Regions from separate parts of the Mesorhizobium sp. WSM4829 genome, predicted to be linked through region 2. Evidence: riboswitches for the same ligand, from Rfam matches in the RefSeq annotation. Region 2 holds a riboswitch; each other region holds the start of a gene.
What was found. A riboswitch is a leader RNA that binds a small molecule or an ion and turns the genes downstream of it on or off. The one in region 2 is predicted to bind cobalamin.
Positions count from the first base shown of each region.

Region 1: it holds a riboswitch for cobalamin, as region 2 does, so the genes downstream of both, AC0L17_RS02270 (aromatic ring-hydroxylating oxygenase subunit alpha) here and AC0L17_RS11710 (CbtB domain-containing protein) in region 2, are expected to answer to the same signal.
Region 3: it holds a riboswitch for cobalamin, as region 2 does, so the genes downstream of both, AC0L17_RS30695 (ABC transporter ATP-binding protein) here and AC0L17_RS11710 (CbtB domain-containing protein) in region 2, are expected to answer to the same signal.
Region 4: it holds a riboswitch for cobalamin, as region 2 does, so the genes downstream of both, metE (5-methyltetrahydropteroyltriglutamate--homocysteine S-methyltransferase) here and AC0L17_RS11710 (CbtB domain-containing protein) in region 2, are expected to answer to the same signal.

Region 1 covers NZ_JBVVQJ010000001.1:495,564-499,911, reverse strand. Annotated here, with positions in the region: gene AC0L17_RS02285 (DUF680 domain-containing protein) at 1-57, opposite strand, end outside; gene AC0L17_RS02280 (DUF680 domain-containing protein) at 132-356, opposite strand; gene AC0L17_RS02275 (DUF680 domain-containing protein) at 424-630, opposite strand; cobalamin riboswitch at 1,138-1,340, shown strand; gene AC0L17_RS02270 (aromatic ring-hydroxylating oxygenase subunit alpha) at 1,454-2,701, shown strand; partial or broken gene AC0L17_RS02265 (FAD-binding oxidoreductase) at 2,725-3,854, shown strand; gene AC0L17_RS02260 (FAD-binding oxidoreductase) at 3,969-4,348, opposite strand, start outside.
Region 2 covers NZ_JBVVQJ010000009.1:159,807-164,154, reverse strand. Annotated here, with positions in the region: gene AC0L17_RS11725 (MerR family transcriptional regulator) at 1-66, shown strand, start outside; gene AC0L17_RS11720 (methyltransferase family protein) at 153-659, opposite strand; gene AC0L17_RS11715 (heparan-alpha-glucosaminide N-acetyltransferase) at 656-1,648, opposite strand; cobalamin riboswitch at 1,952-2,161, shown strand; gene AC0L17_RS11710 (CbtB domain-containing protein) at 2,199-2,378, shown strand; gene AC0L17_RS11705 (CbtA family protein) at 2,394-3,158, shown strand; gene cobU (bifunctional adenosylcobinamide kinase/adenosylcobinamide-phosphate guanylyltransferase) at 3,181-3,678, shown strand; gene cobO (cob(I)yrinic acid a,c-diamide adenosyltransferase) at 3,680-4,294, shown strand.
Region 3 covers NZ_JBVVQJ010000050.1:789-5,136, reverse strand. Annotated here, with positions in the region: partial or broken gene AC0L17_RS30705 (FecCD family ABC transporter permease) at 1-417, opposite strand, end outside; gene AC0L17_RS30700 (ABC transporter substrate-binding protein) at 447-1,394, opposite strand; gene AC0L17_RS30695 (ABC transporter ATP-binding protein) at 1,391-2,203, opposite strand; cobalamin riboswitch at 2,291-2,495, opposite strand; gene AC0L17_RS30690 (AraC family transcriptional regulator) at 2,761-3,594, shown strand; gene AC0L17_RS30685 (bifunctional helix-turn-helix transcriptional regulator/GNAT family N-acetyltransferase) at 3,772-4,348, opposite strand, start outside.
Region 4 covers NZ_JBVVQJ010000042.1:27,791-32,138, forward strand. Annotated here, with positions in the region: gene AC0L17_RS28845 (adenosine kinase) at 1-944, shown strand, start outside; cobalamin riboswitch at 1,331-1,531, shown strand; partial or broken gene metE (5-methyltetrahydropteroyltriglutamate--homocysteine S-methyltransferase) at 1,731-3,968, shown strand; gene AC0L17_RS28855 (hypothetical protein) at 4,149-4,348, shown strand, end outside.

The sequences.
Region 1 (4,348 bases), on a different contig from region 2:
AAAAGCGCCGCCCGCAGCAATCAAAAGCGCGGCGGCGGTAAGAACGATCTTCTTCATTTTCAAAACTCCTGGATTTTCTTGGTTCCGCCAGCCCGGCGGGCAAATGCCGCCGCCGCTGTTGGAACGAACTGTTAGTTGTTGCCGAACAGGTTGCGGTCGCTGCCGTTGACGGGTTTCTCGTCAGCCGGAACCGGATTCTGCGCCGAAGCCGAATTCCCAATCGAAGCCGTGTACGAGTTGCTGTCGACCGCAGCGGCCGGCTGGTTGGCGCCGTTCGATCCAAAGTTGTCGCTGCCGGCAAAAGCGCTGCCGGAGATGGCCACAATGGCGGCGGTGGCAAGAATGAGCTTCTTCATTTCAAATACTCCTGAGTTCCTCAGATCCCGAGCGGCGGACCGCCACTTTGCTGTTTGGGACCAGCTGTTAATTGTTGCCGAAAAGGTTGCGGTCGGCGCCCTGGCCAACGGGCTGCTTTTCAGCGTGAGCCGGCGTCTGGACAGAGGCCGTATACGAGCTGTCGACCGAAGCAGTCGGCTGGTTGGCGGCGTCGGACCCATAATGGTCGCTGCCGGCAAAGGCGCTGCCGGTGATGGCCAGAACGGCGACGGCAGCAAGAGCGATCTTTTTCATTTTAGTACTCCAGTATCTTGGTCTTCAGTCCGTCTAGCGGCGTGTCTTGGGAGGATGCGCGCGTCGTTCGGACAGCCCCGATGTGGGAAGGCCATTCGGCGGATTCCAATCACGAAGTTGTTCCGTGTGGACCAAGAATCTACACCTTGAAATTGTACCAGAGACATCTACTACCATGGTTTTATGGTTTGTTTTCAATAGCTTATTCAAAATTAGCCATTCATGATTTGACGGATTGGCGAATTTGCGTTCACAGCGTGCTGCACGCATTGTCAACAGAAACGAACCGTTCGGTTCGATTTTAGAAGCGGCTAATAGTCACTTTTGTAAACTGTTAACCTTCCTGGTTTCCGCCGCGGGTCGGATTCGATGTCACGGCAGCCGACAATGGCCGCCGACAAAGTGCGGTTTCAGCCCTGCAGATATAAACCTGCAGGTTTCGCCGGCGGTGTCGCGCCGCATGGATACGATGTCGCTTTCATGCCGGCAGTCAGCCGGCCGGCATGATTAGATCACGCCATCTCAGGTGCCGCTTGGTGACGACGAAGCGGAGAATTGGGAAGCCGGTCAGAACCCGGCGCTGCCCCCGCAACGGTGGTGGAGTTCAAGTCGCAACGGGAGACCACTGGGCCACAAGCCTGGGAAGGTGTCGCGACGAGTCCGCAAGGACACTCCAGAGCCCGGAAACCAGCCCGAGATTTTCAGACTCGACTGATCGCGGTGGGCGGTCAAGAGGTGGATGATGCACGTCCGGCCCTGTCGCCGGCGTGCAAACGGTCCTCCCTCCATCACCACCAGTTCAGTCCTTACACGAGGACAGGACATGGACGCGCGCAACGACATGCTGAGGCTCTTGCACGGCCGCAGGCAAGGCTATTCGCTCGAGCAGCCCTTCTACACCGATCCAGATTTCTTCAAGCTTGACATGGAGCTGATCTGGTATCGCGACTGGCTGTTCATCGGCCACGATTGCGAGTTGCCGAAAGCTGGCAGCTATATCACCGCCCAGATCGGCGACTATCCGGTCGTGCTGGTCCGCGACCAGCAAGGCAAGATCAATGCCTTCCACAATTCCTGCCGGCATCGCGGCAGCCGTGTCTGCAATGCCGACAAGGGCACTGCGGCGAAGCTGGTCTGCCCCTATCACCAGTGGACCTACGAGCTGGATGGCCGGCTGTTGTTTGCTCGTCAGATGGCAGACGGCTTCGACAAGAGCCAGTTCAGCCTGAAGCCGGTGGCTTGCGAAAGCGTTGGCGGCTACATCTTTATCTGCCTGGCCAACGAGCCGGCCGACTTCGCGCCGATGCGCGCCATGATCGAGCCTTACCTCCTGCCGCACCGGCTGCGCGAGGCAAAAATCGCCTTCGAATCGACCATCGTCGAGAAGGGCAACTGGAAGCTCGTCTGGGAGAACAACCGCGAGTGCTACCATTGCGCCGGCAACCATCCGGAACTCTGCAAGACATTCCCGGAAGCGCCGACCGTGACCGGCGTGCAGGGCGCCGACAGCGATCCAGAGATGCTCGCGCACTGGGCGAAATGCGAGGCGGCGGGCTTGCCGAGCAAGTTCCGCATCGATCCGGCCGGGCAGTATCGCGCCACCCGCGCGCCGTTGCTGCGCGACGCCGTCAGCTACACGATGACGGGAAGACGCGCGGTGAAGAAGAACCTTTCCGACAGCGTTTCGACCGACCGTATCGGCTCGCTGCTGCTCTATCACTATCCGACGAGTTGGAACCATATCCTCGGCGATCATGCCGTCACCTTCCGCGTGCTGCCGATCAGTGCCACGGAAACGGCCGTCACCACCAAATGGCTTGTCCACAAGGACGCGGTCGAAGGCGTCGATTACGACCTCGCCGAACTCACCCATGTCTGGACCGAGACCAACGACCAGGACCGTCGCATTGTCGAGGAAAACGCCTTCGGCATCCTGTCGCCGGCCTATGAGCCCGGCCCCTATTCGGAACTGCATGAGGGCGGCGTCATCCAGTTCGTCGAATGGTACGCCTCCTTCATCGGGCCGCGCCTTGCCGAGGCCGGGCGGCCGGCGCTGCGCAGCGTCGCCTGAACGAGCTCAAGGGGATGAATGCGATGACTGACCTTGGCCTCTACCGCCATCTCGACGAGATGGCGCCCTGGAACGACAGGCTCCAGGTGCTGGAAGTCATCGGCGTCAGCGACGAGGCGCCTGACGTGAAGACCTTCACCTTCCGCTCTGACAACCAGACCTGGTTCCGCTACAGACCGGGGCAGTTCGTGACGCTGGAACTGCCGACCACCGAGGGCCCGATGATGCGGACCTATACGCTGTCGTCCTCGCCGTCGAGGCCGTTCTCGATCGCGGTGACGGTGAAAGCGCAGGCCGGCAGCCTCGGCACCCGCTGGATGTTCGACAATCTGACACCCGGCGTTCACGTGAAGGCCTATGGGCCGGCGGGCGACTTTTCGCTGCACAGCCATCCAGCGGCCAAGTATCTGTTCATTTCGGCCGGCTCAGGCGTGACGCCGATGATGTCGATGCTGCGCTGGCTGAACGACTGCGCGCCATGGACAGATGTCGGCTTCGTCAACTGCGCGCGAAAGCCCGAGGAGATCATCTTCCGCAAAGAGCTCGAGCTGCTCGGCAGCCGCATGCCGGGCCTGACGCTCGGCTTCATGATCGAGGAGCGGTCCAGTCGTGAGGCTGGTTCGGCCATATGGGCCGGATCGACGCGATACGGCTGCCGCTGCTGGCGCCCGATTTTCGCGAGCGCGAAATTTTTTGCTGCGGCCCCGACCCGTTCATGCGCGCCGTGCGGCAGATGCTAGAGGCGGCCGGCTTCGACATGGCCAACTACCATCAGGAGAGCTTTGCGGCCCCGGCGGTGGAGGAAATTCCGGCCCCGTTCGGTTCGCCGGCAGAGGGTGGGCCGGCAAAAGGTGGGCCAGCAGAGGGCGGCATCGAGGTACCTGCCGAGGCCGCAACGCCGATCCGCTTTTCGCTTTCGGATATTGATGCCGAATGCGTTGCCGGCCAGACCGTGCTGCAGACGGCGCGCGCTTCGGGCGTACGCATCCCCGCAGCCTGCGAGTTCGGCCTGTGCGGAACCTGCAAGGTGAAAAAGGTCTCGGGCACGGTCGAGATGAGCCACAATGGCGGCATCCTCGATCACGAGATCGACGACGGCTTCATTCTTGCCTGCTGTTCGAAGCCGCTGACGGCGCTCGAGGTCGACGCCTGACCGGGGAGCTTAAAGCGCGTCGCGGCTGAATGGATTCATGCGACGCGCTTTAAGTTATTGTTTTTATGGATGTCGTCATCGCAAAACCGCTGCACATTTTTTGCGTGACATGCATTAAACCCCGTAGCGTTCGGTGCGGATGAGGCTTGCCGGCACACCGGCATCGATCAGCGCCTGGGCGGCGGCCGACACGAACGCATTCGAGCCGCAGACAAAGGCGAACCTTGGCGGCGCGGGCAGCCGCAGCATCGATTGCTCCATCATCGCGGCATCGACCCGCCGCGAATAGTCTGACGGGCGCCGGGCGGCCTCGCGGGTCAGCGCCAACACCAGATCGAAGCCGTCCCGGCGATCGTGGAAGTCGATCAGCTCGTCGCGAAAGATCACCTCGTCCCAGACCCGTGCGGAAAATACCAATGCCACGGGCACCGCCGATCTGCGCGCGGCGCGATGGCGGATCATCGCCATCAGCGGTACCACGCCGGACCCGCCGC
Region 2 (4,348 bases):
GCCGAGCTCGACCAGGCCGAGGAGTCCTGCGTCGAGCGGCTGGTGGAGCTTGGCGTCAACACCTGAACTTAGACGCTGGAGGGACAGCGCCCCCCTCTGTCCTGCCGGACATCTCCCCCACAAGGGGGGAGATTGGCAGCTTCGGCGCTGCCTCAAATCCAGCGCCGCACAATTTTCGCGTAATCCCGGTATTTCTTGCCGAATTTCGTTGCCAGAACTTTTTCCTCGCCCTCGATCGCCATTTTCTGCGTTGCATAGGCGGCGATGATCGCCAGCGGTAGGAACCATACGTTCCCCGAGATAAGGGCGACGCCGATCATCAGCAGCGTGTTGGCCAGATAGATCGGATTGCGGCTGACGGCGAAGGGGCCCGATGTAACCAGATGGTCCGGCACGGCGTTCGGGTGGAGCGTCGTCTTTGCCCGGATCATGATGCGGATCGCCGTGAACCAGAGTGCGACGACGCCGAACAATGCCACCCAGCCGGCCGCGAACAGGATGTCGCCCAAAAGGCCGCCGATCCATGGCAGCGGATAAAGCAAGCCAAGCGCGATGCTGACGGCGATGGCCGCGACATAGATCAGCGGCGGCCACGGTATAAACCCCGGTTTTTGCTGTCCCGGTTTCTGTTGGCCCGGTTTCTGCTGATGGTCGGTCATTGTGCTCCTCCCTCCATCAAAGTGCCGTCGGCCTTGGCAGTGCAGGCGCCGGCGAGCTCGTCGAGATGCGCCTTCCATTCCGCAGCCTGGTCGTTGCGGTAGAGCCGATCAAGCGTGGCCTCGCCCTCGAGCGTATCGAGCATGCAGACACAATAGCTGCTGCAGAACTCCGTGTCGCGCGATTGCTCGCACGATGCCTGGCACTCTTTCAGGAAGGTGACCTGCCTGGTTTCGACCGCTGCCGGCATGACTTGCGAAATCAGCCAGACCGAGCCGATCAGCACCGGCTGGTGGATCAGATAGAAGGCGAGGCTGTGCCGGCCGATAAAGACCAGCGGATTAGTCCAGCGGCCGGGCGTCAGGCCCGCCAGCCGCGTCAGCATGCCGGAGGCGAAGGCAAGCTTTGCCGCTGCGATGCCGGCAAGCACAGCGCCGAACCATGGAAACAGCGGGACATAATCGTTGGAGCGCGGGTTGGTTGCCGACAGGCCGACCCACCACAGGGCCGGATGATCGAAGATCTCGGACCTGAGGTAGAGCGGCGCGGTGATGACGAAAGCAGCGACAACCAGCGTCAGCAGCGCCGGCAGCCGCAGAAACGCCAGGCCGAGCAGGCTGGCGAGCGCGATCTCGTGCAGGATGCCGAAGAAGATGAAACTGTCGGGTGTGGCAAGCCTGGTGGCGGCCGATATGCCGAGCGCCGCCCCGCCGACCATGGCGAAGCGTTTCCAGAAGCCGTTCCAGCGGATTTGCTTGCCATGGGCAAGGAACAGGCTGACGCCGACCAGGAACAGGAAGGTCGAAGCGATGCAGCGCGCGTAGAATTTCCACCAGCCAAAGGCAGTCAGGCCGGGATCGGTGTAGCCGAAGAATTCGAGATCCCAGGTGAAATGGTAGCTCGCCATGGCAAGCAAAGCGATGCCGCGGGCGACGTCGATAGCGATGATGCGCCTGGATCGGTCCTGAACGGCCGGCGTAGGAATGGTCATGGTCTCGCAATCTGATTCAGTGCTGCAAGACGACTATCATGGTTGCCCCGGACAAAAGAAGACAAGGCGCCGCCCTTCTTCCTTCTCCCCTTGTGGATTGGCGAGCAGCGCCAAGACGGAAGAGGGGTGTTGGACGGAGCGCGGCTTTTGCCAAGCTGGAACACCCCTCATCCGACCTCGCTTCGCGAGGCCACCTTCTCCCACAAGGGGAGAAGGAAGAGCCCACGAGAAACGATTACCTTGACGGCGCATTCGCGCTGCTAGCTGGCGGAATTTGGTTTGCCGGGCGCGGCGATTCTGCCTATAGTCGCACCCGTCGTCGGTTCCGTTTTGGAACCAAGAGGGAATGCGGTAGGGGCAAAATTCGCCCGATGCCGTGGCTGCCCCCGCAACTGTGTGCGGTAGTCCTCTCCATATGCCACTGAAGATTTTCTTCGGGAAGAGCTTCTTCGGGAAGGTGGGGAAGGGCGCTGATCCGCGAGCCAGGAGACCTGCCGGCGACAGGAGAACTGACTTCTATGCCCTCGGGTGGAGGGCGAAAGGACAAGACATGAATACCGCTTCCGTCTCGCTCGGCGCTTCCGTCTCCTCGCAGTCGCGCTTCGTGCAGTTGGCGCTTGCTGCATTTCTCGGCGTTTTCGTCATGGGTTTTGTCGGCTTCTCGCATATCGATGCGGTCCACAATGCCGCCCACGACTATCGCCATTCGATGGGCTTTCCCTGCCACTGACGAGGGGCTGACACCATGACACTGTTTCGCAACGTCGTGTTCATCGCGGCGATCGCAGGGCTAGTGGCCGGCGTCGTTCTCGCCTGCATGCAGGCCTACGCCACGGTGCCACTCATCCTCAAGGCGGAAGTCTACGAACAGGCCGGCGGTGGTCACACGCATGACCATGGTTTGTCGCCGGCCGCAGCAGGCAGCAATGCCATGAGCAGCGTCGTGCCGGCTGAAGCTGTCATCGCGGAAGAGGAAGGCTGGGCGCCGGCCGATGGCTTCGAGCGCTTCGCCTTCAACGTCGTTGCCAACGTCGTCACCGGCATCGGCTTTGCGCTGATCCTGGTCGCCGCTTCGGAATTCGCCGGCGGCATCGGCAATTGGCGACTGGGCCTGTTCTGGGGCGTTGCCGGCTTTGCCGTGTTCACGCTGGCCCCGAACCTTGGCCTGCCGCCCGAACTGCCAGCGATGCCGGCGGCCGATCTCGCCCAGCGCCAGATCTGGTGGACGGCGACCGTGGTGGCGACGGCTGCCGGTCTCGGGCTGCTCGCCTTTCGCAAATCGCTGCCGCTGGCGGTGATTGCCGTGGCGTTGATCGTCGCGCCGCATATTGTCGGCGCGCCGCAGCCCGACAGTTTCGAATCGCCGATCCCGGAAGGCCTGCACCACCAGTTCGTGGTGGCGGTGACGCTGACCAATCTGGTGTTCTGGCTGGTGCTCGGCGCCGTCGTCGGCTTGTTGCGCGGCCGCTTGACCGGCACCGCAACCAGCCTGCGCGACAGCCTTGCCTGATCGCGCTGCTCCAGGCAGCAAGCTGACCCTGGTCGTCGGCGGTGCACGCTCGGGCAAGAGCGCGCATGCCGAAAGCCTGGTGACGGACTGTCCGGCGCCGTGGGCCTATATCGCCACGGCGCAAGCATATGACGACGAGATGCGCGAACGCATCGCGCTGCACCGGGCACGGCGCGGCGAGGGCTGGACGACCATCGACGCGCCGCTCGATCTCGTCGGCGCGATCGAGGCGCTGCCTGACGGCCGGCCAGTCCTGATCGACTGCCTGACGCTGTGGCTGTCCAACCACATGCTGGCCGAACGCGACCTTGAGGCCGAATGCCGAGGGCTGGCGGATGTGCTGTCGCGGCCGCGCGGGCCGTGGTTCGTGGTTTCCAACGAGGTCGGGCAAGGCATCGTGCCCGACAATGCGCTTGCCCGCCGGTTTCGCGATGCCGCCGGCCGGCTCAACCAGCAGGTCGCCGCCGTCGCCGGCACGGTGCTGCTGATGGTGGCGGGGCTGCCGCTCAAGGTGAAATGATATGACCGCTATCGACGACAGGGACGAGCAACGCCACCGCGCCAAGATGGCCAAGCGCAAGGCGGTGCAGGATGCCGAGGTCGCGGCCAAGACGGTCGAGAAGGGACTGCTGATCGTCAACACCGGGCCCGGCAAGGGCAAGACCACTTCCGCCTTCGGGCTGGCGCTGAGGATGCTCGGCTACGGCAGGCGCGTCGGCGTCGTCCAGTTCATCAAGGGCAAATGGCATACTGGCGAGAAGGACGCCTTTGCCGCTTTCGGCGACCGGGTCGTCTGGCACACGATGGGCGAGGGGTTTACCTGGGAAACGCAGGATCTGAAGCGCGACATCGCCGCCGCCGAGGCTGCCTGGGCCAAGGTGCTCGAGCTGATGGCCGATCCATCGATCAGCCTGCTGGTACTCGACGAGTTGAACATCGCGCTGCGCTACGACTATCTCGATCTCGACACGGTGGTGGCGGCGCTGAAGGGCCGCCGCGAAAACCTGCATATTGTCGTCACCGGCCGCAACGCCAAGCCGGCGCTGGTCGATGCGGCCGATCTGGTCACCGAGATGGGCGTCACCAAGCATCACTTTTCCGCCGGCGTGAAGGCGCAGCAAGGCATAGAGTTTTGAGGTTTCGTTCGCCTCTTCTCCCTTCTCCCCTTGTGGGAGAGGTGGATTGGCGCG
Region 3 (4,348 bases), on a different contig from region 2:
GCCGGCGGCCAATATGCCGCCGGTGAAGGCAGCAACCGGCAACGTCCAGATGCCGAAACGGTCGCCAAAAATGGTGATGACGGAAACAGCGCCTGCCCCGGCACCGGAGGACAGCCCGAACAGGAACGGATCGGCGAGATCGTTTCGGGTTACCGTCTGCAGCAGCGCGCCGATGACGCCCAGCCCGGCGCCGACACAGATCGCCATGATCGTGCGCGGCAGCCTGAGATCGACAATTATCTTGGCGACCGGGATATTGCCGACCGGGATATTGCCCACCGGACCGGGCACGAGATCTCCGTCCAACCCGGCCGCATGTCCGAGCGCAGCAATCACGTCGCTCAACGCTATGACCGTCGATCCATAGGCGATCGACAGCAGAGCAAGAGCGGCGATTGCTGCCACTCCTGCTGCCATGGCCAATTCGAACGCCCTGTGGCGCAAGCTCAGAAGGCTTCCGGGTGCATCGCGCCGGCGATCTTGCCGATCGCCTCGATGTTGGCAGGTCCGGGGGTCAATTCGGCATAGCGCAGCGCGACGAAGCGCTCGTTCCTGACCGCATCGGTCTCCTTCATTGCCGGATGGACTTTGAGGAAGTCGAGCAGTTTCCTGTAACCGCCGCCGTCCTGATAGTCGAGCAGGATCAGGAACTGCGGATTGCGGGAAGCGACCGTTTCCCAGTCCGTGTTGCCCCAACTCGTCTGCATGTCGGCCATGATGTTGTCGCCGCCGGCAGCGGCGATCATGGCGCTGGGGATCGCGAACTTGCCTGATGTGAAGGGTTTGTCTTCGCCGGAGTCGTAGAGAAACACCCGCGTCCCCTCGCGGTCGCCGACCTTTGCCGTGATATCGGCGAGTTGCGCTTTCCAGCCTGAAACGAGTTTTTTCGCCTCGGCTTCCTTGCCGAAAATCCTGCCCAGCTTTTCGATGTCGCCGTAGAGCAGGTCCATCGAGGCGGCGGGGCGGTTGTTGTCGAGATGGATGCAGCTTTCCGTCAGCACCAGCGTCTTGATGCCGTGCGGCGCCAGCGTATCTGGCGTTACCTCGCCGCCCGGCTTCATGCCGTAATACCAGCCGGCGAAGAAGAAATCGGGCTCGACTGCAACCAGGTTTTCGAGCGTCGGGTATTTCGGCGCAAGTTCCGGAATCGCGCCCTGCCCGGCCTTGAATTCCGGACCGACGTTGTACCATCCGGTGATGCCGGTCAGGCCGACGATCGACGGTTGCAGCCCCAGCGCGAAGGCCATCTCGGCCATGTTCATATCCTGGATGACGGCGCGCTTCGGCGCGGCGTCGAACGTCAGCGGCGTGCCGCAGCTGTCGACTGTTACCGGGAAAGCGAAGGCGGTCTGGGCAAGCAGGAGAGAGGCAAAAGGCAATGCGAGGCGTTTCACGGGTGTTGCTCCTTGGTTAGATCAGAAGAGGCACGGTTCGGGACTTCGAACACCGTGAGTTCGCGGTCTTCGGTCGGATGGCGCAGCCGAAGCACGTCGACGCCGAAAATCTCGCGGATCAACTGCTTGGTCAGCGCCTCGCGCGGACCGGCGAGTGCCTGCAGGCGGGCCTCGTTCATCACCGCGACCCTGGTGGCAAATGGCGTGACCAGCGACAGATCATGCAGCACCGCCACGACGGTCATGCCAAGCTGCGACACGAGTTCGAGAAGTTCGCTGCGGGCGCGCGGATCGAGATGATTGGTCGGTTCATCGAGGAACAGGATTTTCGGCTCCTGGGCGACGGCGCGCGCCAGCTGGGCGCGTTGCCGCTCACCACCCGACAGCGAGCCGATCGTGCGGCCGAGCAGCGGCAGCAGGCCGGTTCTGCGAAGCGCTTCGACGACGACGTCGCGTTGCTCGCTCCTGCGTCGCCAGCCGGCATGCGGGACCCGCCCAAGTCCGACGTAGTCGATCACGGCAAGCCGCGGATCGGGCTGATCGGTCTGGCCGACGACCGCCATGTGCAGCGCCCGCTCGGCGGCCGGAAACGTCTCCAGCCGGCGTCCGGAAAATCTCACATCTCCCGCGCTCGGCCGCAGCGTGCCGCAAAGCATGCGCAGCAGCGTCGTCTTGCCGGCGCCGTTGGGGCCGATGATAGCGAGGCGGTCTCCCGCCGCGACCGAAAGGCTGACCGCACTGACCAGGCGCTGGCCATTCGCCGTGGCGCTCAGTTCACGCGCTTCAAGAAGAGGCTGGCAGGCGTCCAACTTACCGTCACTTTCTCAATGGCGACGGAAGGAAGCTGGACCGGCCAACAAGACCGATGTCCACGTCTCCTCCCGGCACACCCCGTCCGGTCAACTCGTGCGATGGCAGGTCTCCTGGCTCGCGGGTCCTTGCGCCATCCTGCCTTCCCAGCCTTGCCGGCCAGTGGCATTTTCGGATTTTGCTCGCCGCTTACAGTTGCGGGGGCAGCCACGGCCTCGATCCGAAGATCTCACCGTGTTCCCTTTTCACCCCTCGCCTTTCGGCTTGAGGACCATCAGTCAGCCACCCTAGTTTTCCGCCAATCCCAGCGCAATAAGTTTCCGGGGTTCGGAGTGCCCCGCGAGCAATGGTCTTGTCAGAACGAGCATACCGAATCCCGTAATGTAATAACGTTACTACTTAAAAGACAACGCCTGCTCCCGTCAAGCCCTTCGCCCAACGCCTTCGACTTGCCGACCAGCGTCGCATTGCGCGGTGCGCAATTTCGATCAAACTGCCTCCACCAGGAAGCGATACCATGACCTGGCCAATGCGCAGTCCCACAGCAAGGAGCCATATGAACCCGACCGAGAAAGCGCTGTGGTTCGTCGAAAGCCATCTGCCGGAGGCCATCTCCCTCGACGATGTCGCCAACAGCAGCGGCGTGTCGCGCTTTCACGTGACGCGGGCTTTCGGCGCGGCGACCGGCCGTTCGGTGATGGGCTACCTGCGTTCTCGCCGGCTGACCGAGGCGGCGCGCAGGCTCGCCGCCGGCGCACCGGACATCCTCTCGGTCGCGCTCGACGCCGGCTATGCCTCGCATGAGGCTTTCACCCGTGCCTTCCGCGACCAGTTCGGCACCACGCCGGAACTGGTGCGCGCGCAAGGCTCGCTCAAAAACCTCGATCTCGTGGAGCCGATCCTGATGGACCAGTCCTTCCTCACCAATCTCGAGCCGCCGCGTTTCGAAACCAGCCGGCCATTCCTCATCGCCGGTCTCGGCGAGCGCTACAGCTGCGAAACCAGCGCCGGCATCCCGATGCAGTGGCAAAGGTTCGGCCCCTATATCGGCAACATTCCAGGCGAGGTCGGCGACATCGCCTATGGCGTCTGCGTCAACGGCGACGATGCAGGCAATTTCGAGTATATCGCCGGCGTCGAGGTGTCCGATTTTTCGGACCTGCCGAAGGAGTTTTCGCGCGTACGCGTGCCGGCGCAGAAATACGCCGTGTTCGCCCATCGTGACCACATCTCGACCATCCGCCGCACGGTCAACACGATCTGGAACAAATGGCTGCCTGCCTCCGGGCACAAGATTGCCGACGCGCCCGAGTTCGAGCGCTACGGCCCCGAATTCGATCCGCGCAGCGGCAATGGCGGGCTGGAAATCTGGATACCGGTCAAAGGGTGAGGAAGGGCCTCCGCCTTATCTTGCCTTCTCCCCTTGTGGGAGAAGGTGGCCGAGCGAAGCTCGGTCGGATGAGGGGTGCTCCAGCTTGGCACCGCCGGCACTCCGGCCAACACCCCTCATCCGTCTCGGCGCTGCGCGCCGATCCACCTTCTCCCACAAGGGGAGAAGGGAAAAATGCTACAACTCCAGGTTCCAGTTCTGGCCGACCAGATTCTTGCCGAAGGCGTGGTGGCGTTCCTGATTGGCCAGCTTGAACCCGGCCGCCTCGTAGATGCGGCGCGCTGAGGTGAGCACGTCGTTGGTCCACAGCGTCAATTTCTTGTAGCCCTTGGCACGGACAAAGCCGATGCATTCCTCGACCAGCCGCCTGCCGATGCCGAGACCGCGCGCCGAGGGTTCGACATAGAGCAGGCGCAGCTTCGCCACCGCGTCCGACTGGCGCACGAGAAAGACCGAGCCGACGACTTCCCCTTCCCGCTCGGCGATCCAGCTGCGTTCCCATTTCGGATCGTAGGATTTGACGAAGGCGCCGAGGATTTCGGCGACCAGCGCCTCATAAGTTTCGTCCCAGCCATATTCCTGCGCATAGAGCAGGCCCTGGCGATGGATGATCCAGCCGATGTCGCCGACCTGCAAGGACCGCAGCATGTAAGGGACCCTGGGCTCTGCACTCTCGCCCAGCAGGCGCTGCACCGTCTGCATCGCCTTGACCAGCCTGTCCTGCTCCGGTGCGGAAAGCCGGTCGAGCAGGGCC
Region 4 (4,348 bases), on a different contig from region 2:
TCGCGCAGTGCGACGAGGCATTTTTGGAGACGAACGGCATCATCAAGGGCGCGATGAACCTGATCGACACGAGGCGCGCCGAGCTGCTCTACAGCCGCATGGGCCGGGCCATCGAAGCCTCCGGCGGCAGCGCCGGCAACACGGCGGCGGGTGTCGCCAGCTTCGGCGGTCGCGCCGCCTTCTTCGGCAAGGTCTCGAACGACCCGCTCGGCGAAATCTACGCCCATGACATCCATGCGCAGGGCGTTGCTTTCGACACCAAGCCGCTCAAGGGCGAGCCGCCGACGGCGCGCTCGATGATCTTCGTCACGCCCGATGGCGAGCGCTCGATGAACACCCATCTCGGCGCCTGCATCGAGCTCGGGCCGGAGGACGTCGAAGCAGACAAGGCTTCGGGTGCGGCGGTCACCTATTTCGAAGGCTATCTGTGGGACCCGCCGCGCGCCAAGGAAGCGATCCGGCAGACGGCGAAGCTGGCGCACGCGGCAGGCCGCGAAGTCTCCATGACATTGTCGGATTCGTTCTGCGTCGACCGCTACCGCGACGAATTCCTCGACCTGATGCGTTCGGGCATGGTCGACATCGTCTTTGCCAACAGCCACGAGATCAAGTCGCTCTACCAGACATCGTCATTCGACGAGGCGCTGGCCCAGATCCGCAAGGATTGCAGGGTCGCCGCCGTGACCCGCTCTGAAAAAGGTTCGGTGATCGTGCGCGGCGGCGAAACGGTGGTGATCAAGGCGACCGCAATCAAGGAACTGGTCGACACGACAGGCGCCGGCGATCTCTATGCCGCCGGCTTCCTGCATGGCTACACGCAAGGCCGCGACCTGCAGACCTGCGGCGACCTTGGCTCACTGGCGGCCGGATTGGTGATCCAGCAGATCGGCCCCAGGCCGCGGCAGAATTTGCGCCGCGAGGCCACGCAGGCGGGGCTGTTGTAGGGCAGCATTTCCGCGAGGTGCTGCCCACCTTGCCGTAGTGCAGGCTGTCCAGACAGGCGCGGGTAAATGGAAATGTCGCGTGCCTGCGTGAAGGATGGCGGTTTTTCTCCGAATTTCTGATCGTTGAGGCTCAGGGACGTTGTCGCACTTCGGGCCAGTACTGCCGGCCGATCATGATGGCCAACACCCTTTTTGACGAAAGTTGTTTTGAGCCGGGATCGTAGACTGGCAGATTGCCCGAGCGGCCAGGCACAGCCTGCGCAGACCGGCGAGTGGCGCAAATGGCTCAGCTCTACCGCGACCTGCTACTTTGGAAACACGCCGCAGGTGAACGGTTCACATAAACACATAAACATTTCTTTATACGGCAACAAAGCGGGCTGCTGCGATTGTTCGCGTGTCGTGGTTCTCCGCTAGGCGTTGCCGTAGCGGAGCTAAGAGGGAAGCCGGTGCAATGCCGGCGCTGCCCCCGCAATTGTAAGCGGCGAGCCAAACCCATCAATGTCACTGGGGCGAACTGCCCCGGGAAGACGGGGCAGAGGCTGTGACCCGCGAGCCAGGAGACCTGCCACGGTAAACAACGTCCACGGGCGGGGTGTCTGGTGGCCGCGGCAGCTCGGCGTTTATGCCGGCCTGCTAGCGCCTTCCTTGTCCCCGCCGCAACCATCGGGGTATGGAATGAATGTCTCCCAGCAAGTTCCCATAGCAACGCTTGGCATGTCGTCCCGCGCGCTATCGCGAAGTAGATGTCAAGCGGGACCTCGCCGCCCGTCCAGCCGTAACGAGCTGGCACGGCGATACTGCGGTTGTGGACACGCCAGTCACGGGCATGCAGTTCAGGGGCAGCGCGTAACCGCGATGGAAATGACCAAATGGTTCGACACTAACTACCACTACATCGACCGCGGCGTGTCGAAAATCCCGTCGAACGATTTCTCACTGTATGACCATGTGCTCGACACCGCAGCAAAAGCTACTGGTCCGGAAAATCGTGCTGCTCGCTCCAGCTGGCGTCTGCTGCCAACCTAGTGTCGACGGCCAAGCCTTTCGAGCGCGAATTTCAGTTCTCGCCGGCGACCGATACGCGTGTATGGATGCCGAGCTCTTTTGCCTCCAGAAAGTGATCGACTGGTTTCGCCGACGAGAGGGCGAATGTCTGATCGTCGCCCAGCTCCGGCACGCCCGGTCATCCTTGGACCGGTGACCTTCCTCAAGCTGGCGAAGTCTCCCGACCAGGGCTTCAATCCCATAGCGCTCCTACCGCGCCTGCTGCCCGTCTACGAGCAACTCCTGCAGAGGCTGGATCTCTCGGGGGCCGACTGGGTGCAGATTGATGAGCCGGCCCTTGTGCTCGATCTTAACCCGAACGAACGAGCTGCCTTCGAATTCACCTATGGGCAGCTGTCGAAAGCCGCGCCCAAGTTGAAAATTATGCTGGCGACCTATTTCGGGCCGCTGGGAGACAATCTGGAGACCGCGCTTTCGCTGCGCCTGGCGGGCCTGCATCTCGACCTCGTGCGCGCTCCCGAGCAGTTGGAGACGGTTGGTCGGCTCGCACCGAAGGATCTGGTGCTCTCACTTGGCTTGATCGACGGCCGCAACGTCTGGCGCGCGAACCTGGCTGCCATTCTCGACCGCATCAAGCCGGTAGTTGCCGGCTGGCCGCTGGATCGCGTCGAGATTGCGCCGTCCTGCTCGATGCTTCATGTGCCGATGGACCTGCGGATGGAGACCGCGCTCGATGTGGATGTCAGTTCGTGGCTGGCATTCGCCGCCCAGAAGAGTGAAGAGCTGCTTGTGCTGGCCCAAGCCTTATCCGAAGGCAGGGAGGCCGTAGCAGGCGCACTGAAAGCTTCTGCCGAGGCGGCCGCGGCGCGCGCAATGTCTGGAAAGGTCCATGATCCGCTCGTCCATGGGCGGGTTATCAGCATTGACGGCGCCATGAAGCAACGAAAGAGCGCATTTGCCAAGCGCTCCAGAGTCCAGGCTGACACGCTCGGCCTGCCGCCGTTCCCGACGACGACGATCGGGTCCTTCCCGCAGACGCCCGAGGTGCGCAGGGCGCGCTCCGCTCATGCGAAGGGCCGGCTGAGCTATGTCGATTACCAGGCCTTCCTGGAGAAGGAGACCGAGGCGGCGGTCCGCTGGCAGGAGGAGATCGGGCTGGACGTGCTGGTACATGGCGAGTTCGAACGAAACGACAGGGTCCAGCATTTCGGCGAGCAGCTGTCCGGCCTCGCCTTCACCCAGCATGGCTGGGTGCAAAGTTACGGCTCCCGGCTGGTGCGCCCTCCCATCATCTTCGGCGACGTATCGCGGCCCAATCCGATGACGGTTCTCTGGTGGCAATTTGCCCAGTCGCTAACGAAAAAGCCGGTGAAGGGCATGCTCACAGGCCCAGTGACGATTCTTAACTGGTCTTTTGTTCGCGACGACGTACCCCGCGCCAAGGCCTGCCGCCAGATCGCACTCGCCATCCGCGATGAAGTGGCCGACCTTGAAAGAGCTGGCGCAAGGGTGATCCAGATCGATGAGGCCGCGTTTCGCGAAGGCTTGCCCCTGCGGAAGTCCGATTGGAAACATTATCTCGGCTGGGCAGTCGAATGCTTCCGTCTCGCTTCAACGGGTGTAGAGGACGCGACCCAAATTCACACCCACATGTGCTATTCGGAGTTCAATGAGATCATCGACTCGATTGCTGAACTGGACGCGGACGTCATTTCGATCGAGACGTCGCGCTCCAAAATGGAACTGCTGGACGCCTTCACAAAGTCCAAATATCCCAACGAAATCGGTCCTGGCGTCTACGACATTCACTCACCACGTGTCCCGGAGATTGGCGAGATTTTGCATCTCGCCCAACTTGCCCGCGAGCGACTGTCGGACGGCCAATTGTGGGTGAATCCGGACTGTGGCCTCAAAACAAGGAAATGGGAGGAGGTCCGCCCTGCCCTCATCAACATGGTCGCTGCAGCATGCGCGCTGCGGGAGAAAGTGCAGGCGCAGGTCGCTAGGCCACTGTGACCGGCAAACATGTGACCAGCGGGCTTCGCAGACAATTTCAAAGCAGAAAGGACGACATCGAAAAGCCGCGCACAGGTCGGTCGACGCGCGCGAGTCCCCACCCTTGTCGTCCAGCCGAAGGTCCGCTCGACGGCCCAGCGGCGGGCAGGATCCGGGAAGCGCTTCTGGTCCGAAGGACGGATGATCTCGATCACGAAATGGGGGAAGGCGGCTTTGTCCATGAGCTTCAGCCTCTCACACAGCCAGGGGTCAACAGACACTTCACTGAGGGGCGAACGCTTGCGGATGCCGCCTGTGCACCGGCACCATCGAGATATCGGCGGCGAGATCGACCATCGAGAGCATCGGTATCGAGGGAATGCGTCGCATGTGGCGGACAT